3 regions of the Nocardioides zeae genome follow, and region 2 is predicted to be linked to each of the others. Evidence: riboswitches for the same ligand, from Rfam matches in the RefSeq annotation. Region 2 holds a riboswitch; each other region holds the start of a gene.

Region 1 (7,470 bases), 850 kb from region 2:
CGGGCGCCTCGGTGGGGGCCACCGCGGTGATCACGACGGGGTTCCTGGGCGGGCTCGGGATCTACGCCGTGTCCACCGGTGCGCTCCTCGGCGCGGTCGGCTCGGCGCTCCTCGTGTGGCTCGTGGCGACGGCCCAGGGTGGTCTGACCCCGCTGCGGCTCGTGCTCTCGGGGGTCGTGCTGTCCTCCGGCCTGTCGGCGATCGCGTCGTTCCTCGTCTTCCTCAGCGGTGACCCGCGGGCCGCGAACTCGGTGATGTTCTGGATGCTCGGCAGCGTCGGCGGGGCGACCTGGGAGAAGCTCTGGGTCCCGGCAGTGCTCGTCGCGCTCCTGGGCGCGGGGATGCTCGCCCTCCACCGCTGGATGGACGCCCTGGCCGCCGGACCCGACACCGCCTCCGCCCTCGGCGTCAACGTCGCCGCGATGCGCACGACCCTCTTCGTCGGGCTCGCGGTGCTCGTCGGCGTGCTGGTCGCCGTCAGCGGCGGCATCGGCTTCGTCGGCCTCATCGTGCCCCACGCCGCCCGCCTCGTCGTCGGTGCGCGGCACCGCGTCGTCCTGCCCGTCGCCGCCCTCGGCGGCGGTCTCTTCCTGCTCTGGGTCGACGTCGTCGCCCGCCTGGCCGTGCGCCCCCAGGAGATCCCGCTCGGCGTCGTGACCGGTGTCGTCGGGGCACCCCTCTTCCTGCTGCTCATGGGACGTGGCCGCTACCGGTTCGGGGGTCAGCAATGACGGGCCCGACCGCACCGGGCGGCGACCGGCTGGCCGCCCGGCTCCGCGGCGTCGGGGTGAGCCTCGGCGGCCGTCCCGTCCTCGCGGACGTCGACCTCGACGTACCCCGGGGGCAGCGCCTCGGGATCGTCGGCGTCAACGGGGCCGGCAAGTCCACGCTCCTGCGCGTGCTCGCCGGGGTGCTGCACCACGGCAGCGGCACGGCCGAGCTCGCCGGTCCGGACGGTCGGCTCGAGGACCTCCACGACGTGCGCCCCCGCGAGCGTGCCCGCCGGGTCGCCTACGTGCCGCAGGAGGAGGTCGTCGCAGCCGAGCTCCTCGTCGGCGAGATGGTGGCGCTGGGTCGCGTGCCCCGCACGCGCCCGTGGGCCCGGGGCGGCCGCGACGAGCGGGAGATCGTGCTGGCGGCCCTGGACGCGGTCGGCCTGGCGGACCGCGTCGACAGTCCGTGCGACCAGCTGTCCGGCGGCGAGCGCCGCCGCGCGGTGCTCGCCCGCGGCCTGGCCCAGCGGTGCCCCGTCGTGCTCCTCGACGAGCCCACCAACCACCTCGACGTCGCCTGGCAGCTGCGCCTGCTCGACGTGCTCGCCGGCCAGGCCGAGACCCTCGTCGCGACGATCCACGACCTGGACCTCGCGCTGCGCTACTTCGACGTGCTCGCCGTGGTCGGCTGGTCCGGTGACGGGGACCCCGGTGGTCCCGCCACCGTCGTCGCGGTCGGGCCGCCCGCCGACGTGCTGGCCGCCGGGCACGTCGCACGCCACTTCGGTGTCGGTTCCGTCCAGGTCCCGCACCCGCACCTCGACCAGCCCCACCTCCTCATCCACCCCCGAAGGGACCACCCATGACGTCCGCCCGCCCCCTCGCCCTGCTCGCCAGCCTCGCCATCGCCGCCCCGAGCCTCGCCGCGTGCGCCCCCGAGGGCGCCTCCGGCTCGGCGTCCGGCGCCAGTGCCATCACCGTGCAGAACTGCGGCGAGGACCTCACCGTCGACGGGCCGGTCACCGAGCTCTACGCGTACGACGGCGGCATCATCTCGATCGTGCTCGCCGCGGGCGCACGCGACGAGCTGGTCGCCGTCACCGGCATGGAGCGCGACCAGGACCTCCTGGAGCTGGCCTACCCGGACGACCGCGTCGACGAGCTCACCGTGGTCGGCGAGGAGTTCCCCACCCTGGAGAACGTGCTGGCCGTCGACCCGCAGGTGATGTTCGCGGGCTACGGCTACGGCTTCAGCGAGGCCCGCAACCTGCTGCCCGAGATGCTCACCGAGCACGGGATCACGCCGTACCTGCTCAGCGAGACCTGCCAGCAGGACGACGGGGCCCGCGGCACGATGGACGCCTGGACGGCCCTCACGACCGACCTCACGAACATCGGTGAGCTCACGGGCCACAGCGACACGGCGGCGTCGGTGGTCGAGGACATCGAGGCACGGCGGGCCGCGCTGGAGGCGGCTCCGCAGGGCGACGAGCGGCCGACCGCGTTCCTCTTCGACTCCGGCACCGACGCGATCTTCACGTCGGGCTCCTTCGGCGGTCCCCAGGCCATCTTCGACACCGCCGGCGTCACCAACGCGACCGCCGCGGTCGAGGACACCTGGACCGAGGTCGGCTGGGAGACCCTCGCCGCCTCGGACCCCGACGTCATCTTCTTCGTCGACTACCCGGGGCAGTCCTACGAGGACAAGGTCGCCGTCCTGCAGGCCAACCCCGCCTCCCGGGACCTGGAGGCCGTGCGCGAGGAGCGCTTCGTCAACCTGCCCTACGCGATGTGGGTCTCGGGCCCGATGAACATCGACGCCGCCGAGTGGGTGCGCACCGCGGTCGAGCACTTCGGGCTGGCGCCGGAGTCGGGCGTCGAGCCCACCCTCGACATCACCGCGCTCGACGAGCTGCCGGGCAACGACTGGATCGGGTGACCCCACCCGTGAGGCCCGACCACGACGTGCTCGTGTGCCACGACTGCTGCTGCGGCACGGCCCGCAAGCACCCAGGCGTCGACCACGACGACCTCGTGCAGCACCTCCGCGACACCGTGCCCGCGGGCACGCGCGTGCGGGTGGTGAGGTGCCTCGGCGAGTGCGAGCGGAGCAACGTCGTGGTGGTGCGCGACCTGAGCACGCCGGGACGCCCCCGTGACACCTGGCACGGGGGCGTGCTCGACCGCGCCGCGGTCGACCGCATCGTCGCGCCGCTGTCCGAGCCGCGAGCGACAGGACACAACATCTAGGTAGTTGCATCGATGTGATTCCCGTATATGGTGGTCGGCGCAGCTGGTTCGACCCGTCCTCCAGACGGGTCGTCGCAAGAGGGAATCCGGTGGAAGACCGGAACTGCCCCGCAGCGGTGAGTGGGAACGACCTCCGTCAACAAGCACTGGGCACGGCCGACGCCAGCCTGGGAAGCGACGGACAGTAGGCCGGAGCACGATCGCCCACGAGTCCGAAGACCTGCCAGTGCCTCGCCCCCGACGGGCGAGGGTCCGCGACCCCGAGGGAGGGTCGGAGGATCGAACGCCGGCAGGAGGCCTCCCGTGAGGGTGGAGCGGCCTGTCCGTCGACCGTTCCTGCTGTCTCCCCCTCGTCCGCGGACGTGCGTCCCGCGACGTTCCACGAGGGGTGGAGACGACATGAGCACCACGACCAACGGCCGGATCGAGGTCGTCAAGCGCGACGGCACCCGTGTGCCCTACGACGGCTACGAGATCGCCCGGTCCATCGAGGAGGCCGCGGCCGGTCTCGACGACGGGGTCGCCCGCGCGACCCAGCTGCGTTCCGAGCTCGAGATCACGCTCTTCGACGGCATCACCAGCGAGCAGCTGGACGAGGCCGTCGTGCAGGTGGCGCTGCAGAACGTGAAGGACGACCCGGCCTACGACACCATCGCGTCGCGCCTGCTCGTCAAGAGCCTCTACAAGGGGATCTTCGGCGAGGGGGTGACCCGGGACGAGGTCTACGCGTTCCACGGCGAGGCCTTCGTCGCGTTCGTCCTGCGCGGCGTCGAGCTCGGCCTGCTCGACCGCCGACTCGGCGAGCTCTTCGACCTGGAACGGCTCGGCGCCGCGCTCGACCCGGACCGCGACGACCTGCTGCGCTACGTCGGCGTGCAGACCATGCGCACGCGCTACATGGTCGCCGGTCCCGACGGGCGCCCGCTCGAGATGCCCCAGTTCTTCTGGATGCGCGTCGCGATGGGGCTCGCGCTGAACGAGGACGATCCCACCCGCGCCGCGGAGCGCTTCTACGACAAGATGTCGCGCCTCGAGTACCTCGCCGCGGGCTCCACGCTCGTCAACGCCGGCACGTCCTACAGCCAGCTCTCGAACTGCTTCGTGATGCAGATGGAGGACGAGATCGAGCACATCGCGAAGTCGGTGCGCGACGTCATGTGGCTGACGAAGGGCACGGGCGGCATCGGCCTCTCGGTCACCAAGCTCCGCGCCGAGGGGTCGCCGATCGCGTCCAACAACACCACCTCGACCGGGCCGGTCCCCTTCATGCACACGATCGACTCGACGCTGCGTGCCGTGAGCCGCGGGGGCAAGAAGTTCGGTGCGCTGTGCTTCTACATGGAGAACTGGCACCTCGACTTCCCCGCGTTCCTCGACCTGCGCCAGAACTCCGGCGACCCCTACCGCCGGACCCGCACGGCCAACACCGCCGTGTGGATCTCCGACGAGTTCATGAAGCGCGTCGAGGCGGACCAGCCCTGGTACCTCTTCGATCCCGCCGAGGTGCCCGACCTGGTCGAGCTGACGGGGGCTGCCTTCTCCCGGCGCTACGCGGAGTACGCCGCCGAGGCCGAGGCCGGGCGGCTGCGCCACCGGAAGGTCGGGGCCCGTGAGCAGTTCAGGGCGATCCTGACCGCGCTGCAGTCCACCTCGCACCCGTGGCTGACGTGGAAGGACACGATCAACACGCGCGCCCTCAACCACAACACGGGCACGATCCACCTCTCCAACCTGTGCACCGAGATCTGCCTGCCGCAGGACCGCGAGAACGTCGCCGTCTGCAACCTGGCCTCGATCAACCTCTCGCGGCACGTCGTGGGACGGCGCCGCGGCGCCGGCGGGGAGGGCGCCCGCATCGACTGGGACCGGCTCGCGGAGTCCACCCGCCTCGCCGTGCGCCAGCTCGACAACCTCATCGACATCACCGTCTCCTCGGTGCCCGAGTCGGAGCACTCCAACGAGCGCAACCGCGCCCTCGGGCTGGGCGTCATGGGATTCACGGACGTCGTCGAGCGCTGCGGGCACAGCTACGCCTCCCCCGAGGCCTACGAGCTCATCGACCGGGTCATGGAGTTCGTCTCCTGGCACGCCATCGACGCCTCCGCCGACCTCGCGCGGGAACGCGGCTCCTACGCCCACTTCCCCGGGTCGCGGTGGAGCCAGGGGCTCGTCCCCATCGACTCCCTCGCCCTGCTCGAGGCGGACCGCGGCGTACCGGTCGAGGTCGACCGCACCACCCGGCTCGACTGGCACACGCTGCGGGAGAAGGTGGCCGGCGGCATCCGCAACTCGACCCTGCTGGCCATCGCCCCCACCGCGTCCATCGGGCTCGTCGCCGGCACCACGCCCGGCCTCGACCCGCAGTTCAGCCAGATCTTCAGCCGCACGACGAGCTCGGGCAAGTTCCTCGAGGTCAACCGCAACCTCGTCGAGGACCTGCGCGCCGCCGGCCTCTGGGAGGAGGTGCGCGACGACCTGCTCCGCCACCAGGGCGACCTGGCCCGGGTGGCCGCGGAGCGCGCGGACCTCACGATCCCCCGTGAGCTGGTCGAGATCTACCAGACGTCGTTCCAGCTGCCCGGCCGCGCCTACCTCGAGGTCGCGGCCCGCGCGCAGAAGTGGATCGACCAGGCGATCAGCCGCAACATCTACCTCGCGGACCGGAGCGTCGCGTCGATGGTCGAGCTGTACGCCGCGGCGTGGCGGATGGGCGTGAAGACCACCTACTACCTGCACATGATGCCGCGGCACACCGCCGAGCAGAGCACCGTCAAGGTCAACAAGGCGGACGGCCGCACCCCGGCGAGCTCCGGGGCGCGTCGGGGCTTCGGTGCCGCCGCGCCGGCACGTCGCGGCTTCGGTGCCGCAGCGCCGGCAGCACCCGTCGTACCGGCCGTCGTGCCCGACGTCGTGCCCGGCGACGTGCAGGAGCTGGAGGTGGTGGGCGAGGCCGCCTGCCCGGTGGACCCGCAGGAGCGGCTGCAGTGCGAGTCGTGCCAGTGAGCGCCGCGGAGGGCCGCCGGGGCATCCTCGGCACGGGCATCGAGGAGGGCCTGCTCCTCAAGCCGGTCACCTACCCGTGGGCGATGGAGCTCTACGACCAGGCCGTCGCGAACACCTGGTTCCCCAACGAGGTGCAGCTCGGCGAGGACCTCGCCGACTTCGAGCGGATGAGCGACGACGAGCGTCGCGCCCTGACGTTCCTGATGAGCTACTTCAACCCGAGCGAGCTGCTCGTCAACAAGGCCCTGGCGTTCGGCGTCTACCCCTACGTCAACGCGGCGGAGTGCCACCTCTACCTCGCGAAGCAGATGTGGGAGGAGGCCAACCACTGCATGAGCTTCGAGTACGTCCTCGAGACCTTCCCCATCGACCGGGAGGCGGCCTACGCCGCCCACGTGGACGTGCCCTCGATGGCGGCGAAGGAGGAGTTCGAGGTCCGCTTCATCAAGCGGATGACCGAGCAGACCCTGGACATCACCACGGTCGAGGGCAAGCGCGACTTCGTCCGGAACCTCATCGCCTACAACGTCATCCTCGAGGGGATCTGGTTCTACTCCGGGTTCATGGTCGCGCTGAGCTTCCGGCAGCGGAACCTGCTGCGGAACTTCGGCTCGCTCATCGACTGGATCGTGCGGGACGAGTCCCTGCACCTGAAGTTCGGCATCAACCTCGTCCTCACCGTGCTGGAGGAGAACCCCGAGGTCGCGACCGAGGAGTTCGCCGACGAGATCAGGCAGATGATCCTCGACGCGGTCGCGATGGAGGAGGCCTACAACCACGACCTCCTGCCGAACGGCATCCTGGGCCTCAACGCCGACTACATCAACCAGTACGTGCGGTACCTGGCCGACCGCCGCCTCGACGAGCTCGGCTTCGGTCCGCACTACGGCGTCGCCAACCCGGCGAAGTGGATGGCGGCGGCGAACGACACGCTGCAGCTCGTCAACTTCTTCGAGGCCATCAACACCTCGTACGAGGTCAACGCGCGGCAGGACTGAGGCGATGTCCTGCATCGGCTTCCTCAGCCCGGCGCACCGGGCCGCCCTCGCCACCTCCGGCGAGGGCGGTCCCCCGCTCTCCGCCTTCACCTCTCCCCCGGCGTCGGCGAGCAAGGTACGCCGCGTGCGCGCCCTCGCGGCCGACCCGACGACGGCGATCCGCGAGAGCGCGGCCCTGTCCCAGCACGCACCGATGGACGTCCTCGAGCACCTCGCCGCCGACGCCCAGTCGTCGGTCCGCGCCTGCGTCGCGCGCAACCCACGCACGCCGACCTGGGTGCTCGCCCTGCTGGCCGAGGACGCCGACAACCGGGTGCGGGGGTGGGTCGCGGCCCACCGCCTGTGCCACCCCGACCTGCTCGCCCGGCTCGCCGACGACCCCGACCCCGCGGTGCGGGCGGTCGTCGCGTGGGCCGCCGGCTGGCAGCCCTAGCACGCGGAAGCGAGACGACATGTACGAGAGCAGACGCCTGCGACGACGGCGCCTGTGGGCCGAGCGCCAGCAG
Region 2 (13,032 bases):
GAGCGGCTCGAGAACGGTGCCGACTTCGAGGTCACCGACCGTCGCGTGCTCTTCGGCCACCACTTCGCCGCGATCGCCGGCGCCGGTCCGCTGGTCGGTCCCGTGCTGGCCGCGCAGATGGGCTACCTGCCCGGCACCATCTGGATCATCGTCGGCGTCATCTTCGCCGGCGCCGTGCAGGACATGGTCGTGCTGTTCTTCTCGATGCGGCGCGACGGCAAGAGCCTCGGCCAGATGATCCGCGAGGAGATCGGCGTCGTGGGCGGCACCGCGGCGCTCATCGCCGTCTTCGCCATCATGATCATCATCCTGGCGGTCCTGTCGCTGGTCGTGGTCAACGCGCTCGCCGAGTCGCCGTGGGGTGTCTTCTCCATCGGCCTGACCATCCCGATCGCGCTCTTCATGGGGTTCTACCTGCGCTACCTGCGGCCCGGGCGGGTGCTCGAGACGACGGCCATCGGCGTCGTGCTGCTGCTGCTCGCGATCATCGGCGGCGGGTACGTCGAGAGCTGGGGCCTCGGCGAGGCGCTGACGCTCGACAAGGAGACGCTGACGCTGCTGCTCGTCGGCTACGGCTTCGTCGCCTCCATCCTCCCGGTGTGGATGCTGCTGACGCCGCGCGACTACCTGTCGACCTTCATGAAGGTCGGCGTGATCGTGCTGCTCGCCGTCGGCCTCGTGCTGGCGAACCCGGTGCTGTCGACCGACGCGGTGACGCCGTTCGCGTCGTCCGGCGAGGGCCCGGTGTTCGCGGGCAAGCTCTTCCCGTTCCTCTTCATCACCATCGCGTGCGGTGCCCTCTCCGGGTTCCACGCGCTGATCTCGTCGGGCACGACGCCGAAGCTCGTCGCCAAGGAGCGGCAGGTCAAGATGATCGGCTACGGCGGCATGCTCATGGAGTCGTTCGTGGCGATCTCCGCCCTCATCGCGGCCTGCGTCATCGACCCGGGCCTCTACTTCGCGATGAACTCCCCCGTCGGCGCGACCGGCGGTGACGCCGCGTCGGCCTCGGAGTTCGTGGCGACGCTCGGCTTCTCGATCACGCCCGACGCGCTCAACGCGGCGGCGGCCTCCGTCGAGGAGGAGCTGATCTCGCGCACGGGTGGCGCGCCGACGCTCGCCTTCGGCATCTCGCAGATCTTCGACACCGCGTTCGGCGGCGGCCTGGCGGCCTTCTGGTACCACTTCGCGATCATGTTCGAGGCCCTCTTCATCCTCACCGCCGTCGACGCCGGCACGCGCGTGGGCCGCTTCATGCTGCAGGACACGATCGGCAACGTCTGGCCCAAGTTCGGCGACACGTCGTGGAAGCCCGCCGCCTGGGGCGCCTCGGCCGCCGTCGTGGCCTGCTGGGGCTACATGCTGTACGTCGGCGTCACCGACCCGCTCGGCGGCATCAACCAGCTGTTCCCGCTGTTCGGCATCGCCAACCAGCTCCTCGCGGCCATCGCGCTCACCCTGTGCGTGACCCTCTTCCTCAAGCACGGCTGGCTCAAGTGGGTCTGGGTGCCCGGCATCCCGCTGGCCTGGGACCTCGTGGTGACGATGACCGCGTCGTACCAGAAGGTGTTCTCGGACAACCCGGCGATCGGGTACTTCGCACAGGCCGACGCGACCCGCACCGCCCGTGACGCCGGGGAGCTCCGGGGCGCGGCGACGAACGCCGACCAGATGGACGTCATCATCCGGAACTCGACGACGAACGGTGTGCTGCAGGCGACCTTCGCGCTGCTGGTCATCGTCATCGTGGCGAACGCGATCCTCATCTGGGTGAAGGCGGTGCGCGCGGGCTCGCTGCCGACCACCGAGGTGCCGGCCGTGCCGTCGGAGATCGTCGCGCCCGCCGACTTCGTGGCGACGAAGGAGGAGAAGGCGGAGCTCGCCGCGTGGGAGGCCGAGCGCTCGACCGTGGGGACGCGGTCGTGAGCGCGCTGCGCCGCGCGGTGGCGGGGGTGCGCTGGTACCTCCGGGAGTTCAGCGGCGAGTCCCGCTGGGACGCGTACGTCGCGGGCTGCGCCGCCGACGGCACCGCGCCGATGTCGCGGCGCGAGTTCGAGCGGCACCGCGACCACCTGCGCGAGCACTCCGCGCAGGGGCGGTGCTGCTGACCTCTCCTGCTCGATCCGGGTCGTGGCCCCAGCGCACCGTTTTCCGTGGCGCTGGGGCCACGACCGTCTCAGGCGGCCTGGGCGGTGAGCGCCCCGACGCCGACGGTGGCGACGAGCACCGGGAGCGCGAAGCCGCGCGGCGCGAGGCGGGTGTCCCAGGGCTCCTCGGCGCCGTCCAGCTGGCGGAGGATCTGCGTGGACCGCAGGTCGGTCCAGCGCGTCCAGTGCCGGTCGAACGCCAGCGGGTGCACCACGCGTCCACGGGCCTGCTGCCCGGCGATGGCCTCGTCGCGGGTGGCGTCGACGAGGAGCAGGGTGGGGCGCCAGCCGCGCCGTACGGCCGCCCGGAGGAGCAGGCGGCGGCGGGTGCGACGGATCGCGGTCTCGTGGACGAGCAGCACCCGGGCCGCGCGGCCCGGCCAGTGCCGGAGGAGGCGCGGACCCGTGAGCACCGCCGCCCAGACGAGGACTGTGTGGACGGTGTGGATCGCCCAGCGGTAGGCCCGCGGCGGCACCGCCGGCCAGCGCCGCGCGACCGGTGCGCGGAGGTGATCGGGATCGAGCGCGGCGACGCCCGGGGCCTGCGCGACGCTCGCGATGACGGTCGACTTGCCGGCGCCCGGGACGCCGCCGACGACGACGAGGTCGCTGTGGGGGGTGGTCCCCGTCGTGGGGTCGTGCGGGGCGGGGAACGGCGTCATCGGGGCTCCTCGGTCGGCGGGGGCGGGTGCCCTCGACGGTGCCGGGTGATCCTTCAGGCTCGCTGAGACAGGCGTCGGGGGGTGCTGTGAAGGTGGCGCGAGGGCGGGTCCGGAAAAGGGGGCACGGACGACAGTCGCCGGGGCTGATGCGGCGTCGTCCGTGACCCCTTCTCCACGACCCCGGTGTTCACCTGGACCAGAGGTAGACCGTGTGCGCCTCGAGATCGAAGAGGTCGTCGGGCAACGTCATCCCGGTCCATCGCAGGAGCATGGCCACGGCGGTGCCTTCCCAGGAGGGACCGACGTCAGGGTTGGTCCACGGTCCCTCTTCTGGCGGCTCCGGCAACGCGCGGAACGGGGCCAGCAGGTCGTCGAGCTCCGCGGCCTCCGGTGGCGTGGGCTCGCCGTAGCGCACCTCCTCCGACGGGACGATCGTGCGCCCTCCCTCGGCTGCCCCGAACCTGACCACCGCGTTGACGTTCCAGAAGGCCGATGCCACGCGCGCGCCACCCGACTCCTCACTGAGACGCGCCAGGAGCTCGTCCTGGTCGCCCGTGAAACCGTTCTCCTCGACGACGAGGATCTGGTGCCCGACCTGGATGAACCAGACATAGCCGTGCAAGGAACGGCCGGACGGGTCGTACGGGGGGCCGTCAGGGGTGACCTCGACCGGCGCGTCGATGTCGATCCTCCAGTGCGCCGCCAGGGCTGGAAGACCCATCGACGCGGGTACGACCGTCAAGCACGCCGCGTCGCACTGGGTCGTGAGCTCACCGAGACGTTCGACCTCATCCGTCCCTCGTGTCCGCACGGCACCTCCTGCTGATCGTCTGGCAGGCATCATGCCGCGCGGAAGGGGGGCGACCGGCCTACCGCTGGAGTCCTGTGGAACGGATGCACTCCCGGCAGGCTGACGACTGCGTCTGTTCCGCAGAACTTCTCGAGGATGAGACCACGCCTTGCGCCCCGAGCCCGCGGATCTCACCAAGGGGCACGGACGACATCGCCGGGGCCGGATCCGCTGTCGTTCGTGACCCCTTCTCGAGCAGGCCGGATCAGCTCCACCACGCGGGCCCGGCGACGGTGCGCCACGGCCGGTGGCCCGTGCGTGCCGCCTCCGCCCGCTCGACATCAGCACGGTCGGCGTTGGTCGTGGACCACCCCCCGATCGTCACCGTCCGCGACCACCCGTGGCCGGACTCGTGCACCAGCACGCCCGCCACCGTCGACCCGATCCGCAGGTCGACGGCGTCGAGCAGCTCCTCCGAGCCGTCGTCGCACGCATCGCACCCGCAGGGCGGCACCATCGCGACCTCGACGGCAGGCTCCCCGACGCCGATCTGCACGTGGTCACCCGGCACGTCGGTCGAGCCCACGTCCAGGAGGAGCGGCACCGCGCCGTCGACGACCGGCCGCAACCGCGTCAGGTCCTCCGGTCCGTTCGTGAGCCGCCAGCCCCAGGGCGCCACCGCTGTCTCCCGGACCGCGAGCCCTGCCTCCACGAGCACCCGGCACCAGGCCTCGACCCGGGCGCCGACGATGCGGTAGCGCTCCGGACGCGTGACCCGGCTGTAGGTGTCTTCCGGAGGGCCGCCGTCCCACGGCGGCGGCCACGTCGCAGCGCGCGGATCGGCGGCGTACACCGCGTCGACGGCAGCGACGAGCCGGGCGAGCCGCTCCGCGTCGTCGCTCACCGCTCCTCCTCCGTCCTCAGCCCGCCGGCGCCCGCAGCAGGTAGGCGTCCATGATCCACCCCGCCTCGGCCTTCGCCGCCTCCCGCGCCGCCAGCACCTCGTCGAGCACGTCGCCGACACGCCCCGCGACCAGCCGCTCGCTGGGCGCGGACAGGTTGGCCGCCCACCAGATCGTCCAGTCCTCGAGCCCGTCCAGCTCCAGCGAGGCGTTGAGCATGACGAGCACGTTGTCGGCGCCGGCGTCGACCGCCTCGCGCAGCCGGCGGCCCGTGGTGACCGTGATCGGCTGCCCCACCTCGTGGAGCACGATCCGGTGCGCAGCCGCGAGCAGCTGCAGGCTCGAGATGCCCGGCACGACGACCACCTCGGCCACCACGGCCCCCCGCGCCAGCACCGCGTCGACGATCCGCAGCGTCGAGTCGTAGAACGCCGGGTCCCCCCACACCAGCAGCGCGACGTCGCCGGGGCGCTCGAGCAGCACACGCTCGTAGGCCGACGTCCGCGCCGCGTGCCAGTCCGCCACCGCACCCCGGTACGCCGCGGCGTCACCCACGACCCGCGCCGACCGGTCGCGCTCGGGGTCGGCGACCTCGACCACCTCCAGACCGGGGGCGACCTCGGCGAGGAGGGCACGCCGTACGGCGAGGAGCGGGTCGTCACCGGACCCGCGGTCCTTGCGGGGCGCGAGCCCGTAGGCCGCCCCGCGCAGCGCCGCGACGGCCTGGCCGGTCAGCTGGGCGGGGTCGCCGCAGCCGAGGCCGACGACGTGGAGGCGGCGCGGGCTCACGGCTGGCTCACCGGTCCTCGATCTCGCCCTCGACCTCGAGGTAGACCTGCTGCATCGCCGCGACGACCTCGGGGTCCGGCTCGGCCCACATGCCCCGGTCGGCCGCCTCGGAGAGCCGCTCGACCATGCCGCGCAGCGCCCACGGGTTCGACTGGCGGAGGAAGGCCTGCACGTCCTCGTCGAGCACGTAGGCGCGGGCGAGCGACTCGTACATGTCGTCGCGCACCACGCCGGCCGTCGCGTCGAAGCCGAACAGGTAGTCGACCGTCGCCGCGAGCTCGAAGGCGCCCTTGTAGCCGTGGCGCTGCATCGCGGAGATCCAGCGCGGGTTGACGACGCGGGCCCGGAAGACGCGGGCCGTCTCCTCCGCGAGCGAGCGGGTGCGGACGGCGTCGGGCGAGGTCGAGTCGCCGACGTAGGCCCGCGGTGCCGTGCCGGTCAGCGCACGGACGGTGGCGACCATGCCGCCGTGGTACTCGAAGTAGTCGCCCGAGTCCGCGATGTCGTGCTCGCGGGTGTCGAGGTTCTTCGCCGCGACCGCGATGCGCTTGTAGTTCTCCTGCATGTCCTCGGTCGCCGCGACGCCGCCGAGGTCGCGGCCGTAGGCGAAGCCGCCCCACGCCGTGTAGACCTCCGCCAGGTCGTCGTCGGTGCGCCAGTTGCCCGACTCGATGGCCTGCAGCACCCCGGCGCCGTACGCCCCGGGCGCCGAGCCGAAGATGCGGGTCGTGGCCCGCCGCTCGTCGCCGTGGCGCGCGAGGTCGGCCTGGGCGTGGGCCCGCACGAAGTTGAGCTCGGCGGGCTCGTCGAGCTCGGCGACCATGCGCACCGCGTCGTCGAGCATCTCCACGACGTGCGGGAACGCGTCGCGGAAGAAGCCGGAGATGCGCAGCGTGACGTCGATGCGCGGCCGGCCCAGCTCGTCGAGCGGCACGGGCTCGAGGCCGTTCACGCGACGCGACATCTCGTCCCACGTCGGGCGCACGCCGAGGAGGGCGAGCACCTCGGCCACGTCGTCGCCGCTCGTGCGCATCGCCGAGGTGCCCCACGCGGAGAGGCCGACGGAGGCCGGCCACTCCCCCGTGTCCTCGCGGTGGCGGGCCAGCAGCGACTCCGCCATCGCGGCGCCGGTCTGGTAGGCCAGCCGGGACGGTACGGCGCGGGGGTCGACCGTGTAGAAGTTGCGGCCGGTCGGCAGCACGTTGACGAGGCCGCGCAGCGGCGAGCCCGACGGGCCCGCGTGCACGTAGCCGCCGCCGAGGGCGTGCAGCACGGCCGTCAGCTCGTCCGTCGTGCGCGCCAGGCGCGGCACGACCTCGGTCGCGGCGAACGTCAGCACCTGGGCGACCGCGGGGTCGGCGTCGCCCTCGAGCGCACCGACGACCTCCGGCACGGCGGCCGGGTCCCAGTCCCGCTCCTCCAGGCCGAGCACGAGGGCCCGGGCGCGCGTCTCGACGGCGTCCACCTCCGCGGTGCTCGGCTCCTTGCCGGCACCCGTCGGGAGGCCGAGGGCCGCCCGCAGACCCGGTACGGCGCCCGCCTGGCCGCCCCACACCTGGGTGGCCCGCAGGATCGCCAGCACGAGGTTCACCCGCGCCTCGCCCTCGGGGGCACCACCGAGCACGTGGAGGCCGTCGCGGATCTGGGCGTCCTTGACCTCGCAGAGCCAGCCGTCGACGTGGAGCAGGAAGTCGTCGAAGTCGTCGTCCTCGGGACGCTCGTCGAGCCCGAGGTCGCGGTGCATCTGGGCGGCTTGCATGAGGGTCCAGATCTCGCCCCGGATCGCGGGCAGCTTGCCCGGGTCCATCGCGGCGATGTTGCCGTACTCGTCAAGCAGCTGCTCGAGCCGCGCGATGTCGCCGTACGCCTCGGCCCGGGCCATCGGCGGCACGAGGTGGTCGACGATCGTCGCGTGGGCACGGCGCTTCGCCTGCGCGCCCTCGCCCGGGTCGTTGACGAGGAACGGGTAGATCAGCGGCAGGTCGCCCGCCACCGCGTCGGTCGCGCAGTCGGCGGACAGCGCGGCGTTCTTGCCGGGCAGCCACTCCATCGAGCCGTGCTTGCCGAGGTGGACGACCGCGTGCGCCCCGAAGCCGCCGTCGGCCTGGGGGGCCGCGATCCAGCGGTACGCCGCCAGGTAGTGGTGGCTCGGCGCCATCTCCGGGTCGTGGTAGATCGCCACCGGGTTCTCCCCGAACCCGCGGGGCGGCTGGATCATCAGCACGACGTTGCCGGCGCGCAGGGTGGCGAGCACGACGTGGCCGTCGTCGTTCACGAAGAGCTTGCCGGGCGCCGGGCCCCACGCCTGCTCGATCTCCTCGCGGAGCGTCGGGGTCAGGTCGGCGGTCCACGCGGCGTACTGCTCCGGCGTGATCCGCACGTGCGCGTCCGTCAGGTCCGCGTTGGTCAGCCACTCCTCGTCCTGGCCGCCGGCCGCGATGAGGGCGTGGATGAGCGCGTCGCCCGCCGCCGTCTCGTCGGGCAGGTCGAGCAGGCGGGTGATCTCGCCGTCCGCGGGACCCAGGTCGTAGCCCTCGGCGCGGAGCGCGCGCAGCAGCCGGATGGCCGACACCGGGGTGTCGAGGCCGACGGCGTTGCCGATGCGGGAGTGCTTGGTCGGGTACGCCGAGAGCATGAGCACCAACCGCTTCTCGGCGGCCTCGGTGCGGCCGAGACGCGCGTGGGCGGTCGCGATGCCGGCGACACGGCGGCAGCGCTCGGCGTCCGCGACGTACCGCGGCAGCCCGTCCTCGTCGACCTCCTTGAACGAGAACGGCGCCGTGATGATGCGGCCGTCGAACTCCGGGATCGCGATCTGCGTGGCGGAGTCGAGCGGGGTCACGCCGTCGTCGGACGCCTCCCACTCGGCGCGGCTGCTCGTGAGCGCGAGCGCCTGGAGCACCGGGATGTCGAGCGCGGCGATCCGCTCGACGTCCCACGACTCGTCGGCCCCGCCCGCGCTCGCGCCGGCCGGCGTGGAGCCGCCCGCCGCGAGGACGGTGACGATGAGGGCGTCGAGGGAGCCGAGCGCGTCGTAGAGCGCGTCGGGGGCCGTGCGCAGCGACGAGGAGAAGACCGGCAGGCCGACCCCGCCCGCCGCGTCGACCGCGTCGGCGAGGTCGTGCACGAAGGCGGTGTTCCCCGAGGCGTGGTGGGCGCGGTAGTAGAGGATCCCGACCCGCGGACCGTCCGGCGTGGGGGTCGCGTGCGGGCGCTCCGCCCAGCCCCAGGCGGGCAGCACGACCGGCGGCTCGAAGCCCTCACCCGTGAGGAGCACGGTGTCGGAGAGGAACGCGTGGAGCTGCGCGAGGTTCTCGGGGCCGCCCTCGGCGAGGTAGCGGTGGGCCTCGGCCGCCACGCCCACGGGCACCGTCGAGCGCTCCATCAGCGCGGCGTTGGGCACCTGCTCGCCGCCCAGCACGACGGTCGGCACCCCGGTGCCGACGACGCGGCGGAAGCCGCTGCAGAGGTCGTCGGGCCCGCCGAGGATGCGGGCCACGACGAGGTCGGCGGCGGCCAGCTCGGCGCCCATGCCCTCGTGGGCGGGGCGCGAGGGGTTGGCGACGACGAAGTCGACGCCGCTGGCGCGGGCCGAGAGCAGGTCGGTGTCGGACGTGGAGACGAGCGCGATACGCGGCACGGCGGAGCTCCTCCTCGGGGTTCTCGCCCCGTCGGATCGGACCGCCGTCGGTCAGTGTCTGGCTGGACGCCGCACGTCGCGACGTCGTTCACAGTGGCGGAACCGCCCCGGAGTCGCACCGGGTTCCTGGGTCCGTCGGCGGAAGGTCGGGGGCAGCCTAGGCCACCGTGCCGGAAGGCTCGCCGCCCGATAGGGTCACGACCCGTGGTGACCCTCGCCGACCTGCAGGTCAAGACCCTCGGTGCGCCGAGGTTCGACTCCCCGCTCGCCTCGTACGTCGAGGGCCGGGCGACGAACCAGTACTACGTGGCCGAGAGCGACCGGATCCTCATGGACGACACGGTCGAGCTCGTGCAGGGCCGCGACGTGCCGTGGGAGGAGATCGCGACCTTCGAGGCCGGCGGTCCCCGCGCCCGGCTGTTCTTCCCGCCGCGCACGACCCGTGCCGCGATCGTCACCTGCGGCGGTCTCTGCCCCGGGCTCAACAACGTCATCCGGGCGGTCGTGCGGGCGCTCGACGACCACTACGGCGTGCCCGAGGTGCTCGGCTTCCGCAACGGCTACGCGGGCCTCGACCCCGAGTCCGGCCTCGAGCCGGTCGTGTTCACCCGCGAGTCCGTCGCCGACATCCACGAGCGCGGCGGCACCGTCCTCGGCTCCTCGCGCGGCGCCCGCGACCCCGGTGTCATGGTGGACACCCTCGTGCGCCACGACATCGACATCCTCTTCGTGGTCGGCGGCGACGGCTCCATGCGCGGCGCCCACGTCATCCACGAGGAGATCGAGCGCCGCGGGCTCGAGATCGCGGTGGTGGGCGTGCCGAAGACCATCGACAACGACATCCCGCACATCGGCCAGAGCTTCGGCTTCCAGACCGCGTTCGCCAAGGCGGCCGAGTCGATCACCGCCGCGAAGGTCGAGGCGCAGGCGGCGGTCAACGGCGTCAGCATCGTCAAGACGATGGGGCGCCACGCCGGCTTCATCGCCTGCTACTCGGCTCTCGCCGCCCAGACGGCCAGCTTCGTGCTCATCCCCGAGGTGCCGTTCGCGATGGACGGCCCCAACGGCCTGCTCGCGCACCTGCGGCGCCGCGTGGCGGACCGCGGGTACGCCGTCATCGTGGTCGCGGAGGGCGCCGCCCAGGAGCTGCTGGCCGAGGCGGCCGGCGGCGCGACCGACGCCTCGGGCAACGCCGTGCTCGTCGACCCGGCGCGCTACGTGCTCGAGCGCATCCGCGCCGACTACGCGGAGCGCGACGAGGTGGTCACCCTGCGCTACTTCGACCCCGGCTACACGATCCGCTCCGTGCCGGCCGACCCCGCCGACGCCGTCTACTGCGCGCGGCTGGCCCAGACCGCCGTGCACGCCGCCATGTCGGGACGCACCGACATGGTCGTCGGACGCCGCCGCCACCGCTTCGTGAACGTGCCGATCCCGGCCGTCACGAAGCGCGCCCACAACGTCTCCCCCGACGGCGACCTGTGGCTCAGCGTGCTGGAGTCGACGGCCCAGCCGCTGTCGATGACCTGACCCGCGGCAGCCGCAGGCGGTCCACCGGACGGTCGGCGAGCAGGTGCTCCGCGACCAGCTCCGGTACGTCGTCGGGCTGGACCGCGCCGTACCAGACGTCGTCGGGCTGGACCGTCACCAGCGGCGCCTGGTTGCAGGGGAACTGGCACGCCGTGCCCGTGACGAGGACCGTGTCGTCCCCGATGCCCTCGCGCTTGAGGTGGCCCGACAGCACCTCGGCGAGCCGGTCGGCGCCGCGCGCGCTGCAGCGCGGTCCCCGGCAGACGAGCACGTGGTGGCGGTGGGTGGGCACGTCCTCCCAGGCGTCGGAGGTCAGGCCCGCCTCGTTGCCGTGGATCGGGCGGGTGACGTCGAGCGGACCGCGCTCGAGGTCGGACTCGTCCCGCACCAGCGTCGTCGCGACCGCCACCTCCGGGCGGTGCTCGCCGGCCTCGCCCCGCTCGCGCCACCAGTGGGCGGCGACGCGGCGCAGCCAGGAGTTCGCCGGCGCCAGCGTGCCGAGGCTCGCACCGAGCAGCACGACCCGGGTGGCGCCGGCGTCCGCCAGCCGGGTCAGCGCGGCCGACAGCGACGGGTCGCCCACCTGGAGGTGCGCCACCTCCGCTCCCAGCGCGGCGGCGATCGCCCCCATCCGGTCCGGTGCGGCGGCCTCGCGGGCCGACATGCCGACGAGCAGGACCGGGTCGGTCGTCGGTCCGGCCTGAGGTGCGGTCATCGTGGGCTCTCCTGGGGGTCGACGACGAGGTGCCAGCGTCCCGTGACCGGGTGCTGGAGCCGCACGGCGGCCACGCCGAAGACGTCGGCGAGCAGGGCGGGAGTGAGGACGTCCGCGGCCGGAGCCGGCGCCGACACGGTGCCGGCGTCCACGACGGCCACGTCGTCGAAGTAGCGACCGGCGAGGTCGAGGTCGTGGATCGCGGCCACCACCGTGACCCCCAGGTCGCGCACCGCGGCGAGCAGCTCGTGCTGGTGGCGCAGGTCGAGGTGGTTGGTCGGCTCGTCGAGGAGGAGCACGTCCGCCTCCTGGGCCAGGGCGCGCGCGACGAGCACCCGGCGCAGCTCGCCACCCGACAGGTGGTCGACGGCCCGCCCGGCGAGGTGACCGAGCCCGAGGCGCTCGAGCGCCGCGTCCGCGTGCCCGTCCCCGTCGTCGGAGCGCCACGGCGAGCGGTGCGGCAACCGGCGGAGCGCGACGAGCTCGCGCACCTGCAGGTCCGCCGGGGGCAGCTCGTGCTGGGCGACGACGGCCAGCCGCCGGGCACGCTCCCGGGCGGGTACGGCGCGCAGCGGTCGCCCGTCGAGCTCGACGACCCCCGCGTGCGGCACGTCCAGCCCGGCGAGCACGCGCAGCAGCGTCGACTTGCCCGCACCGTTGGGGCCCACGAGCGCGAGGCTGCCGCCGCGGCGTACCGGCAGGTGGACGTCGGTCAGGACGGGGCGTCGTCCCCGCCCGCACGCGATGCCGCGGGCCGCCAGGACGGGGGCGTTCACGACTCGCCCCCGAACCGGTAGCGACGACGCCCGAGCAGGAGCAGGAAGACGGGCGCCCCCACGATGCCGGTCACCACGCCCAGCGGGATCTCCTGCGGGGGCGCCAGCACGCGCGCGGCCACGTCGACCCAGACGAGGAACAGGGCCCCGAGCACGGCGGCGACCGGCAGCACCCTCCCGTGCAGGGGGCCGACGAGCATGCGGGCGAGGTGCGGCACCACGAGCCCCACGAAGCCGATCCCCCCGGCGACCGCGACCGTCACCCCGACCAGGAGGGCCTGCAGGACGAAGAGCACCACGCGGAGCCGGCGTACCGGCACCCCGAGCGCACGGGCGACGTCCGCCCCGGCGAGCAACCCGTCGAGCCAGCCGCGCACGGCCACGAGGACGACGACGGCCAGGACGAGCGCGACCGCCGGGAGCAGCAGCTGGTCCCACGCCGCCCGCGCCAGCGAGCCGAGCAGCCAGAACAGCACGCCCTGCGCGACCTGCGGCTCGTCGCTGCGGAACACCAGGTAGCTCGCCGTCGCGGAGAACGCGGACGCCAGCACCGTGCCGGTCAGCACGAGCCGGAGCGGGGTCAGCCCGCCCTGGGCGAGCGTGACCCCGAAGACCACGACGGCGGCGAGCACCGCGCCGGTCATCGCGCCCGCGGTGAGCGCCCACGTGCCCAGCACGCTGAGGACGCCGAGGGTGAGCACGGCGGTCGCCCCGACGCTCGCCCCGGCGGAGACACCCAGGAGGTAGGGGTCGGCCAGCGGGTTGCGCACGAGGGTCTGCACCACCGTCCCGGCCACCGCCAGGGCGGCGCCGACGAGGGCGGCGAGCACCACCCGGGGCGCCCGGATGTTCCAGACGATCGTGTCCGCCGACGACGCGAGCGGCGCGCCGCCGAGCCGGGCCCGCCACACGTCCACCACCACGCCGAGGTCGAGGGTCGTCGTGCCCCACACCGTCGCGACCGGCAGGCTGACGAGCAGCGCCGCACCGGCGACGACCAGGAGCGGCCCGGTGGGGACACGGCGGGCGACCTCGGTCGCCGCGCCCGTCACGGGAGGGCGTCGAGGTCGATCGTGCCCGT
Region 3 (9,636 bases), 860 kb from region 2:
GAAACGGGGCCTGACCTACGGTGATGCTGGTGGGCGATACTGGGTTTGAACCAGTGACCTCTTCCGTGTCAAGGAAGCGCGCTACCACTGCGCCAATCGCCCTAGACGACCAACGATCCCTTGCGGGACCGGAGGCAATCGAGGTGGAGACGGGATTTGAACCCGTGTAGACGGATTTGCAGTCCGTTGCCTCGCCTCTCGGCCACTCCACCGTGGAGGCTGGTACCTACTTCTCTCCGAGCGGACGACGAGGCTCGAACTCGCGACCTCAACCTTGGCAAGGTTGCGCTCTACCAACTGAGCTACGTCCGCTTGCGCTCCGCTCCGGGTTTTTCGCCCGGTTCGGCGTGCGTCGAGAACATTAGCGGATGCCGGGGGGCGTGCAAAATCCGGGTCACGGTGGTGTGTCGGGGAGGTGGAATCACGGGCCCGTGACCCCCTGAACTGCCAGGTCAGACCCCCTACGATCGCTCCATGAAGACCTGGGTGAACGGCCGGATGCTCGACGATCCCGACCAGCCGGTGCTGACGGCGACCGACCACGGGGTGACCGTCGGGGACGGTGTCTTCGAGTCGATCAAGGTCGTGGACGGCCGGGCGTTCGCCCTGACCCGCCACCTCGACCGGCTCGTCTCGTCCGCGCGGGGCATCGGCCTCGACCGGGTCGACGTCGGCGCCGTGCGGGCGGGCATCGATGCCGCCCTCGCCGCGGAGCACCTCGCGTTCGGGCGGCTCCGGGTCACCGTCACGGGCGGCCCCGGTCCGCTGGGCTCCGGGCGCGGGGACGCGCCGTACTCGCTCCTCGTCTCCGCCGTCCCCATGCAGCCGCTGCCGACCGTCACCGATGTCGTGACCGTGCCGTGGACCCGCAACGAGCGCAGTGCGGTCGCGGGGCTGAAGACGACGTCGTACGCCGAGAACGTCGTCGCGCTCGCCCGCGCGACCGAGCAGGGCGCGAGCGAGGCGGTCTTCGCCAACACGCAGGGGCACCTCTGCGAGGGCACGGGGTCGAACGTCTTCTACGTCGTCGACGGCGAGATGCGCACGCCCACGCTGGCCAGCGGCTGCCTCGCCGGCGTGACGCGGGCGCTCGTCCTCGACTGGTGCGGGGGGGCGGAGGTCGACGAGCCGATCGAGGTGGCCGAGGCGGCCGACGAGGTGTTCCTGGTGAGCACGACCCGGGACGTCCAGGCCGTACGGCGCTGGAACGGCCGCGAGCTGCCGGCGCCCGGTCCGGTGACGGCCGAGGCGCAGCGGGTCTGGCGTGAGCGGGAGGCCGCCGACATCGACCCGTGAGGGCCGAACGACCCCGATGTGAGTTCGTGGGGGAGGTGCGCTAACGTATGCGACCGCACCACGCGGGCGATTGGCGCAGTGGTAGCGCGCTTCGTTCACACCGAAGAGGTCACTGGTTCGAACCCAGTATCGCCCACCGCACGAGGACCGCCCCCGACCAGCCAGCAGGCAGGTCGGGGGCGGTTCTGTCGTTCCTGGCCTCGTCCGACCGCTCGGCTCGGCCGTGCGTTCCTGCACAGCCGACGTGCGCGGCTGGCCATTGCCCCGCACTGCTCGCGGCTGCGACGGTCGCCTTGATTAGTAGGACGTCATACTTTTGGACGTCCTACTGCTGACCGACCCGACGTGAATGGAGATGGTGTGAACCTCGACGAGGACGATCTCGCTGCGATGGTCGCGGCCGTGCGGAAGTTCGCCGAGGCCGAGCTGGCGCCGCACGCCCAGGAGCGCGACGAGAAGAAGATCTTCCCCGTCGACGTCCTGCAGCGGGCGGGCGAGCTGGGGCTCGGCGGCCTCTACGCCGGCGAGGAGCACGGGGGCATCGGCCTGCCGCGCCGCGCCGCCGCGGCGGTGTTCGTCGAGCTGGCGCGCGGCGACACCGCGATCGCGGCCTACATCAGCATCCACAACATGGTGGCGTGGATGGTCGACACCTTCGCGACCGACGAGGTACGGGCGGCGTGGCTGCCCGAGCTGAGCGCGATGCAGAAGCTCGCGTCCTACTGCCTGACCGAGCCCGACGCCGGGTCCGACGCCGCCGCCATCCGCACGACGGCGCGGCGTGACGGTGACGAGTACGTGCTCCGCGGCGTGAAGCAGTTCATCTCCGGCGCGGGCTCGACCGACGCGTACCTGGTGATGGCCCGCACCGGCGGACCGGACGCGCGGGGCATCTCCGCCTTCCTGGTCCCGGCCGACAGCGAGGGCCTGTCGTTCGGGGCCAACGAGCGCAAGATGGGCTGGAACGCGCAGCCGACCCGTCAGGTGGTGCTCGAGGACGTCCGCGTCCCGGCCTCCCACCGGCTCGGAGAGGAGGGCGAGGGCTTCTCCATCGCCATGCGGGGCCTCAACGGCGGCCGCATCAACATCGCGGCGTGCTCGCTGGGCGGTGCCTCGTGGGCGGTGGAGCGAGCGGCGGTGCACCTGCGCGAGCGGATCGCCTTCGGCAAGCCGCTGAGCGCGCAGCAGGCGCTGCAGTTCCGGCTCGCCGACATGACGACGAGCATCGAGGCCTCCCGCTGCCTGCTCGAGCGGGCGGCGACGGCGCTCGACGAGGGCAGCCCCGACGCGGTGCAGCTGTGCGCGATGGCGAAGCAGTTCGTCACCGACCAGTGCTTCGAGGCCGCGAACGCGGCACTGCAGCTCCACGGCGGCTACGGCTACCTTGCCGAGTACGGCGTGGAGCGCGTGGTGCGGGACCTGCGCGTCCACCAGATCCTGGAAGGGACCAACGAGATCATGCGACTCATCGTGAGCCGGGCGGCGCTGGAGGGTGCGGCGTGACCGCCCCCGGGACGCCGGCGGTCGAGCAGCCGGCCGAGCCCCCCGTCCTCGTCGAGCGACGCGGTCGGGCCGGCGTGCTGACGCTCAACCGCCCCCGCGCCCTCAATGCGCTGACGCACGAGATGGTCGGGCTCCTCGACGAGGCGCTGCAGGCCTGGGCGGAGGCCCCCGACGTCGAGGTCGTCGTGCTGCGCGGCGCCGGTGAGCGCGGCCTGTGCGCGGGCGGCGACATCGTGGCCATCCACCGCGACGCCACCACGGGCGGCACGGGGTCGGAGGACTTCTGGCGCGACGAGTACCACCTCAACGCGCTCATCGCGCGCTACCCCAAGCCGTACGTCGCCTTCATGGACGGCATCGTGCTGGGCGGTGGGGTGGGCGTCTCGGCGCACGCCTCGCACCGCGTGGTCACCGAGCGCACCCGGATCGGCATGCCGGAGACCGGCATCGGCTTCGTCCCCGACGTGGGCGGGACGTGGCTGCTGTCGCGCTCGCCCGGCGAGCTGGGCACGTACGTCGCGCTGACGGCCGGTCACGCCGACGGGGCCGACGCGCTGGTGCTGGGCCTGGCGGACCGCATGGTCGCCTCGAGCGACCTCGACCGCCTGGTGGAGCAGCTGGCCGACCCGTCGGCGGGGGACGTCGACGCCGTGCTGGACGCCGTCGCGGTGCCCGCCCCCGCGAGCACGCTGACCGCGGCCCGGGAGTGGATCGACGCGGGCTTCGCCGACGACGACGCCCGCGACGTCGTGGCCGCACTGCGGGCCCGGCCGGAGCCCGAGGCCCGCGCGGCGGCCGACGCCGTCGAGGCGAAGTCGCCGACCTCGGTGGCCGTGACGCTGCGGGCCCTGCGCGCGGCCCGCGACCTGGGCAGCCTGGAGGAGGCGCTGGCGCAGGAGTACCGCATCGCGCTGCGGATGCTGCGCGGCCACGACTTCCCCGAGGGCGTCCGGGCCCAGGTCATCGACAAGGACCGGAACCCGCGCTGGGATCCCGCCTCGCTCGAGCTGCTGCAGGACGCGGACGTCGCGTCGTACTTCGCTCCGCTCGGCGACGCCGAGCTCGGCCTCACCCGCCCGCCCTCGCCCGCGTCCGCGGGCGCCGAGGGCTGAGGAAAGGAACCGCATGTCCAGCACCGACAAGCCCCGGGTCGCCTTCATCGGCCTCGGCAACATGGGCGGCCCGATGGCCGCCAACCTGGTCGAGGCCGGGTACGTCGTGACCGGCTTCGACCCGTCGCCGGCGGCCGCGAGCGCCGCGAGCGAGGCCGGGGTCACGCCCGCCGACTCGGCCGCCGCGGCAGCGCGGGACGCGCAGGTCGTCATCACGATGCTCCCGAGCGGCAAGCACGTCCTCGACGTCTACCAGGGCACGAACGGTGACGGGGTGCTCGCCGCGGCGGCCCCGGGTGCGCTGCTCGTCGACTGCTCGACGATCGCCGTGGACGACGCCCGTGCCGCCGCCGACGCCGCCCGCGCGGCGGGGCACCGCGCCGTGGACGCCCCCGTCTCCGGCGGTGTCGGCGGAGCGACGGCCGGCACGCTGACGTTCATGGTCGGCGCCGCCGACGACGACCTCGAGGCCGTCAACGCGGTCCTCGAGCCGATGGCCGGCCGCGTCGTCCACTGCGGTGACAGCGGAGCCGGCCAGGCCGCCAAGATCTGCAACAACATGATCCTCGGCATCTCCATGATCGCCGTCTCGGAGGCCTTCGTGCTCGGCGAGCGACTGGGCCTGACCCACCAGGCCCTGTTCGACGTCGCGTCCACCGCGTCGGGCCAGTGCTGGTCGCTCACCACCAACTGTCCCGTGCCGGGGCCGGTGCCGACGAGCCCGGCGAACCGCGACTACGCACCGGGCTTCGCCTCGCCGCTGATGGCGAAGGACCTGGGCCTGGCGATGACGGCCGCGGACACCACCCACACCGGCACGCGGATGGGCCAGCTCGCCGCGGAGATCTACCGTGAGTTCGCCTCCGGCGACGGAGCGGCACTCGACTTCTCCGCCATCATCGGCGCCGTCCGGGACGACCAGAACGAGGGAGCAGCATCGTGAGCGCGACGTACGAGAACATCACCGTCCGCCGGGAGGGCCGCGTCGGCGTCATCACCCTCGACCGGCCCGAGGCGCTCAACGCCCTCAACCTCGCGCTCGGCGCGGAGGTCGTCGCGGCCGCCGAGGAGATGGACGCCGACCGCGGGATCGGCGCGATCGTCCTGACCGGCTCGGAGCGCGCGTTCGCCGCCGGCGCCGACATCAAGGAGATGGCGTCCCGTGGCTACGCCGACGTCGCGCTGGAGGACTTCTTCTCCACCTGGGACCGGTTCGCCGCGCTGCGCACCCCGACGATCGCCGCCGTGTCCGGCTACGCGCTGGGCGGCGGCTGCGAGGTCGCCATGATGTGCGACCTCCTCATCGCCGCCGAGTCCGCGAAGTTCGGGCAACCCGAGATCACGCTCGGCACCATCCCCGGCATCGGTGGCTCCCAGCGCCTGACGCGGGCCATCGGCAAGGCCAAGGCGATGGACCTCGTCCTCACCGGCCGCATGATGGACGTGACCGAGGCCGAGCGGTCGGGCCTGGTGTCCCGGGTCGTGCCGACCGCGGAGCTGCTCGACGTCGCGATGGAGACCGCCGCGAAGATCGCCTCGATGTCGCTCCCCGCGGCGTACGCGGCGAAGGAGGCCGTCGCGGAGGCCTTCGAGACGACGCTGGCGGCCGGCGTGCGGTTCGAGCGCCGCACGTTCCACGCGACCTTCGCGCTCGCCGACCGGGCCGAGGGCATGGCCGCGTTCGTCGAGAAGCGGCGCCCGGACTTCACGCACGGCTGAGGGGGAACGGCGGGGGTGCCGCGATGCGTCCCCGCCGCCTTCGTCGGTGGGATCCGTGTCACGGGTGGCCGTCGTCAGCGCCGGCGCCCGACCCGTTTAGGCTGGTCCCGCTGGTTCGCCCCGGCAGCCGGTCGGTGGCGAGGCAAGAGGGAACCCGGTGCGAGTCCGGGACTGCCCCGCAGCGGTGAGCGGGAACGACCGCCGTCACGAAGCACTGGGTCCGTGCGGGCCTGGGAAGCGACGGCCAGTAGGTCCGGCGTCCCGTCCTCGGACGGGAGCGGCCGGTCGCCCGCGAGTCCGAAGACCTGCCAGCTCCCGTGGGTGCGACGTCCGCGGTGGTCGGATGCCTCGAGGGCGGGCTCCACGACACGTTCGGTGGCTGGCGGCCGGGTGGGCCGCGAGCCCGGGTGCGTGCGCCCCGTCGGTCCCGTCCGCTCCGGTGCGCGCCCGCGGTCAACCCGCACCCGAGCCGAAGGTCCATCGTGAACCGTCACTCCTCCGCGCCCGCAGCGGCGCTCGTCGCCACTGCCGCGCTCCTCACCGCCTGCTCGCCGGGCGGCTCGTCCGACGCCGGTCCCGGCGGCGACGACCGTCTCCGCTTCGCCTACGCCTTCACCCCGACCACGGCGCTGTCGCCGTACTCCGACGACGCCACCACGGCGTACGCCGCGGGCGCGACCGAGACGCTGGTGCGCCTCGATCCGGCTGGACTGCCCGAGCCCGCGCTGGCGACCGCGTGGGAGCAGGTCGACCTGACGACGTGGCGCTTCGAGATCCGTCCCGACGTCGTCTTCCACGACGGCACACCCGTGACGGGCGAGACCGTCGCGGCCGCGCTCGACGCCGCCGCGGCCGCCGAGCCCGCCCCCCGTGCACTCTCCGGCGGCAGCATCGACGCCACGGCGGAGGAGGGTCCGAACGGTGACGTCGTCGTGGTCACCACCGCCGAGCCCGACCCGGTGCTGGTGCAGCGGCTGACGTCGCCGGAGCTCGTGGTGCTCGCCCCCTCCGCCTACGCCGACCCCGCCCGGCCGACGCCTGTCGGGACCGGCACCGGCCCCTACGAGATCACCGACACCGACCTGACGACGCAGATGACGCTCGAGGCGAACCCCGACTACTGGGCCGGTGCGCCCGCGATGGACGGCGTCGACGTCACGTTCGTCGGGGATGCCGGCGCGCGGCTCCAGGCGTTCCGGTCCGACCAGGTCGACCTCGCCCAGGCCCTCCCCGCCGCGCAGCTGGACCAGATCGACGAGGACGAGCTCCTCGCCGTACCGCTGCCCCGGACCGTGAGCCTGCACCTCACCCAGACGTCGGACGTGCTCGCGGACCCCGGGCAGCGCGAGCTGGTGCGGGCGGCGGTGGCGGAGCTCGACCTGGCCGGCACGATCTACGCGGGACGTGCCGAGCCCGCGGGCGGTCTGTTCAACGCCGCGGTGTCGGCGTGGGCGGCCGACCGCGAGGCGGCGACACACCCGGCGGCGGCCGCCGCGGCGTCCACGACGCCGATCACCCTGGCGACGTTCACCGACCGGCCCGAGCTGCCGGAGATGGCGACGGCGATCGCGGACGCGCTGCGGGCGGTCGGGTTCGAGGTGGAGGTCGTGGCGCGGCCCTACGACGAGATGGAGACCGACTACCTCGACGGCACCTATGACCTGGTGATCATGAGCCGGTCCTACGGTCAGGACACCGCCGACCCGGTGGGCTACCTGCAGACCGACTTCGGCTGCGACGGCACCTACAACATCAGCCGGTCCTGCGACGCGGCGCTCGACGCGGAGCTCGCCGACGCGCAGCTGGTGGCCGACCCGGACGAGCGCGCTGCCGCAGCGGTCGCGGTCGAGCAGCAGGTGCTCGGGGACGTGTGGGCGGTGCCCCTCGTGCACGACGCCACGCAGTTCGGCGTCCAGGGCGTGACCGGCCTCGCGAGCGACCCGTTCGAGCGCGCGGTCGTCACGAGCACGACGAGCGTCGACCGCTGACGCTCGTCCGGTGGGAGGGCGTCCGCCTGCGACGGCGGTCGGACGCCTCTCCCGTGCTCGGCCCGCTCGACCTGGCCCTCGCGCCGGGGGAGCGGGTCGCGCTGGTCGGCCCCTCGGGAGCGGGCAAGACGCTGACCGCGCGCCTCGCCTGCCTACCGCCGCCCGCCGACCTGCGGCTCGAGGGCACGGTCGCGGTCGGCGGACGGACGGGGTTGCTCGCGCAGGAGTCCGCGACCGCGCTCGACCCCGGGAGCACGGTGGGCCGTCAGCTCGGGCTCGTGGCCCGCACCCGCACCGCGGACCGGGGCGCGGCGCGGCGCGCGGTGGTCGCGGTGCTCGACGAGCTCGGCCTCGACCCGGCCGTGGCTCGACGGCACCCGACCGTGCTCTCGGGCGGCCAGCGGCAGCGCGTGGCCCTCGCGCTCGCGCTCCTCGCCGAGCCCGACCTCCTCGTCGCCGACGAGCCGACCTCGGCCCTCGACCCGGTGACCGCCGCCGAGGTCGTGGCCGCGCTGCGGCGCGCCCTCGACGCCCGCCGTACGGCGCTGCTGCTCGTCACGCACGACCCGGGTGTGGCCGCCGTCCTGTGCGACCGCGTCGTGCGCCTCGCGGACGGTCGCGTGCACCAGGGCACCGGGACCGCGGCGCCGGATCCGCGGACGGCGGCTCGCACGGTGCCGCTCGCGCCGGGGGAGCCGGTTCTCACCTGGGCAGGGGTCACCCGGACCTGGCGTGCCCCGGGAGGTCCCGACGGCTGCCGGGGACGCGGCACGACCGTCGGCGTCCGCGACGTGTCCCTCGAGGTGCGCGCCGGCGAGCACGTCGCCGTGCTCGGTGCGTCGGGCGCCGGCAAGTCCACCCTCGTGCGGCTCGCTGCCGCTCGCGACCGCCCGGAGGCGGGCAGCGTGCAGGTCGCCCCCGGGGGCGGGTCGCACGCCGGCCCTGCAGTCCGTGCCGCAGGACGCCGGTGGTTCCCTGACGCCGTGGCGCACGGTGCGGCAGCTGCTCGTCGAGGCGCTCCGCGTCGGCCATCCGGACGATCCCGACCACGAGGACGTCCGCCTGGTCGAGCTGCTCTCGGTGGTTCACCTGGGGCACGACCTCCTCGACCGGCGCCCGGGCACGCTGTCCGGCGGCCAACGGCAGCGGGTCGCGATCGCGCGGGCCCTCGCGACCGCACCCCGGGTGCTGCTGGGGGACGAGATGCTCAGCGCACTCGACGCCCCCACCCGCGGCGCGGTGGCGGAGGCGCTCCGCGCCCACGCCGACGCAGCGGGCACGACGCTCGTGGTCTGCACCCACGACCTCGACGTCGCCGCCCGACTGGGCGTCCGGGTGGTCGTGCTCGCCGACGGCAGGGTGGTGGACGACGGTCCGATCGCGTTGCTCGCCGCGGACGACGCGGGATCGGCGGCCCTACGGGCACTGCGGGACGCGTCCGGGCGACGCACGGGTGCGCTCCGGTGAGCGCGGTGCTGCGGGTCCTCGCCACGGTCGCGGGGCTCGTGCTGGTCGTGGCGTCGCTGCCGTGGCTCCGGGGCGAGGACCCGGCGGTCACCGTGCTCCGCGTGCGCTTCCGCCAGCGGGGCGAGGATCCCGACGCGGTGAGGGCGCTGCGCGAGCAGCTCGACCTGGCGCCGGACCCGGTGACCGGAGCCGCCCGGTGGTTGGCCGCCGCGGCGCGCGGAGACCTGGGGGAGAGCTGGGTCAGCGGCCAGCCCGTGCTCGAGCGTGCGCAGCCCGCGGTGGCCGCCTCCGCCACGCTGGCTGGCTGCGCGATCGCGGTCGCCCTGGTCCTCACGACGCTGGCCCTGATCGGCCCGGTCGTGCGGGCGGCCCGCACGGGCACCGCCACGCGGCCGCGTCTCAAGGTCGCGGCGGTCACGGTCGCGGCCCTCCCCGAGGTGATCACCGGCAGTCTCCTCGTCGTCGCCCTGTCCGTGCACCTCGGTCTGCTGCCCGCCACGGGCTGGCACGGCTGGGGCAGCGTCGTCGCGCCGGCCCTCGCCCTCGGCGTA

What was found. A riboswitch is a leader RNA that binds a small molecule or an ion and turns the genes downstream of it on or off. The one in region 2 is predicted to bind cobalamin.
Region 1: linked by a shared signal. The riboswitch ahead of QE405_RS06040 (ribonucleoside-diphosphate reductase subunit alpha) and the one ahead of cobN (cobaltochelatase subunit CobN) in region 2 are both predicted to bind cobalamin.
Region 3: linked by a shared signal. The riboswitch ahead of QE405_RS06000 (ABC transporter substrate-binding protein) and the one ahead of cobN (cobaltochelatase subunit CobN) in region 2 are both predicted to bind cobalamin.

Annotation. Positions count from the first base shown of each region.
Region 1 covers NZ_JAUTAN010000001.1:1,255,292-1,262,761, reverse strand. Annotated here, with positions in the region: gene QE405_RS06060 (FecCD family ABC transporter permease) at 1-731, shown strand, start outside; gene QE405_RS06055 (ABC transporter ATP-binding protein) at 728-1,579, shown strand; gene QE405_RS06050 (ABC transporter substrate-binding protein) at 1,576-2,652, shown strand; gene QE405_RS06045 (hypothetical protein) at 2,661-2,963, shown strand; cobalamin riboswitch at 2,990-3,205, shown strand; gene QE405_RS06040 (ribonucleoside-diphosphate reductase subunit alpha) at 3,363-5,966, shown strand; gene QE405_RS06035 (ribonucleotide-diphosphate reductase subunit beta) at 5,990-6,964, shown strand; gene QE405_RS06030 (variant leucine-rich repeat-containing protein) at 6,969-7,397, shown strand.
Region 2 covers NZ_JAUTAN010000001.1:2,101,383-2,114,414, forward strand. Annotated here, with positions in the region: gene QE405_RS10025 (carbon starvation CstA family protein) at 1-1,926, shown strand, start outside; gene QE405_RS10030 (YbdD/YjiX family protein) at 1,923-2,108, shown strand; gene QE405_RS10035 (AAA family ATPase) at 2,177-2,809, opposite strand; gene QE405_RS10040 (DUF6461 domain-containing protein) at 2,997-3,530, opposite strand; gene QE405_RS10045 (DUF6226 family protein) at 3,865-4,503, opposite strand; gene cobF (precorrin-6A synthase (deacetylating)) at 4,520-5,290, opposite strand; gene cobN (cobaltochelatase subunit CobN) at 5,298-8,930, opposite strand; cobalamin riboswitch at 8,963-9,082, opposite strand; gene QE405_RS10060 (ATP-dependent 6-phosphofructokinase) at 9,135-10,460, shown strand; gene QE405_RS10065 ((2Fe-2S) ferredoxin domain-containing protein) at 10,417-11,175, opposite strand; gene QE405_RS10070 (ABC transporter ATP-binding protein) at 11,172-11,951, opposite strand; gene QE405_RS10075 (FecCD family ABC transporter permease) at 11,948-13,003, opposite strand; gene QE405_RS10080 (ABC transporter substrate-binding protein) at 13,000-13,032, opposite strand, start outside.
Region 3 covers NZ_JAUTAN010000001.1:1,243,460-1,253,095, forward strand. Annotated here, with positions in the region: tRNA gene QE405_RS05955 (tRNA-Val) at 28-102, opposite strand; tRNA gene QE405_RS05960 (tRNA-Cys) at 142-212, opposite strand; tRNA gene QE405_RS05965 (tRNA-Gly) at 240-312, opposite strand; gene QE405_RS05970 (aminotransferase class IV) at 475-1,296, shown strand; tRNA gene QE405_RS05975 (tRNA-Val) at 1,361-1,432, shown strand; gene QE405_RS05980 (acyl-CoA dehydrogenase family protein) at 1,657-2,799, shown strand; gene QE405_RS05985 (enoyl-CoA hydratase/isomerase family protein) at 2,796-3,911, shown strand; gene mmsB (3-hydroxyisobutyrate dehydrogenase) at 3,925-4,854, shown strand; gene QE405_RS05995 (enoyl-CoA hydratase) at 4,851-5,630, shown strand; cobalamin riboswitch at 5,742-5,957, shown strand; gene QE405_RS06000 (ABC transporter substrate-binding protein) at 6,113-7,618, shown strand; partial or broken gene QE405_RS20900 (ATP-binding cassette domain-containing protein) at 7,672-8,475, shown strand; gene QE405_RS06010 (ATP-binding cassette domain-containing protein) at 8,570-9,085, shown strand; gene QE405_RS06015 (ABC transporter permease subunit) at 9,082-9,636, shown strand, end outside.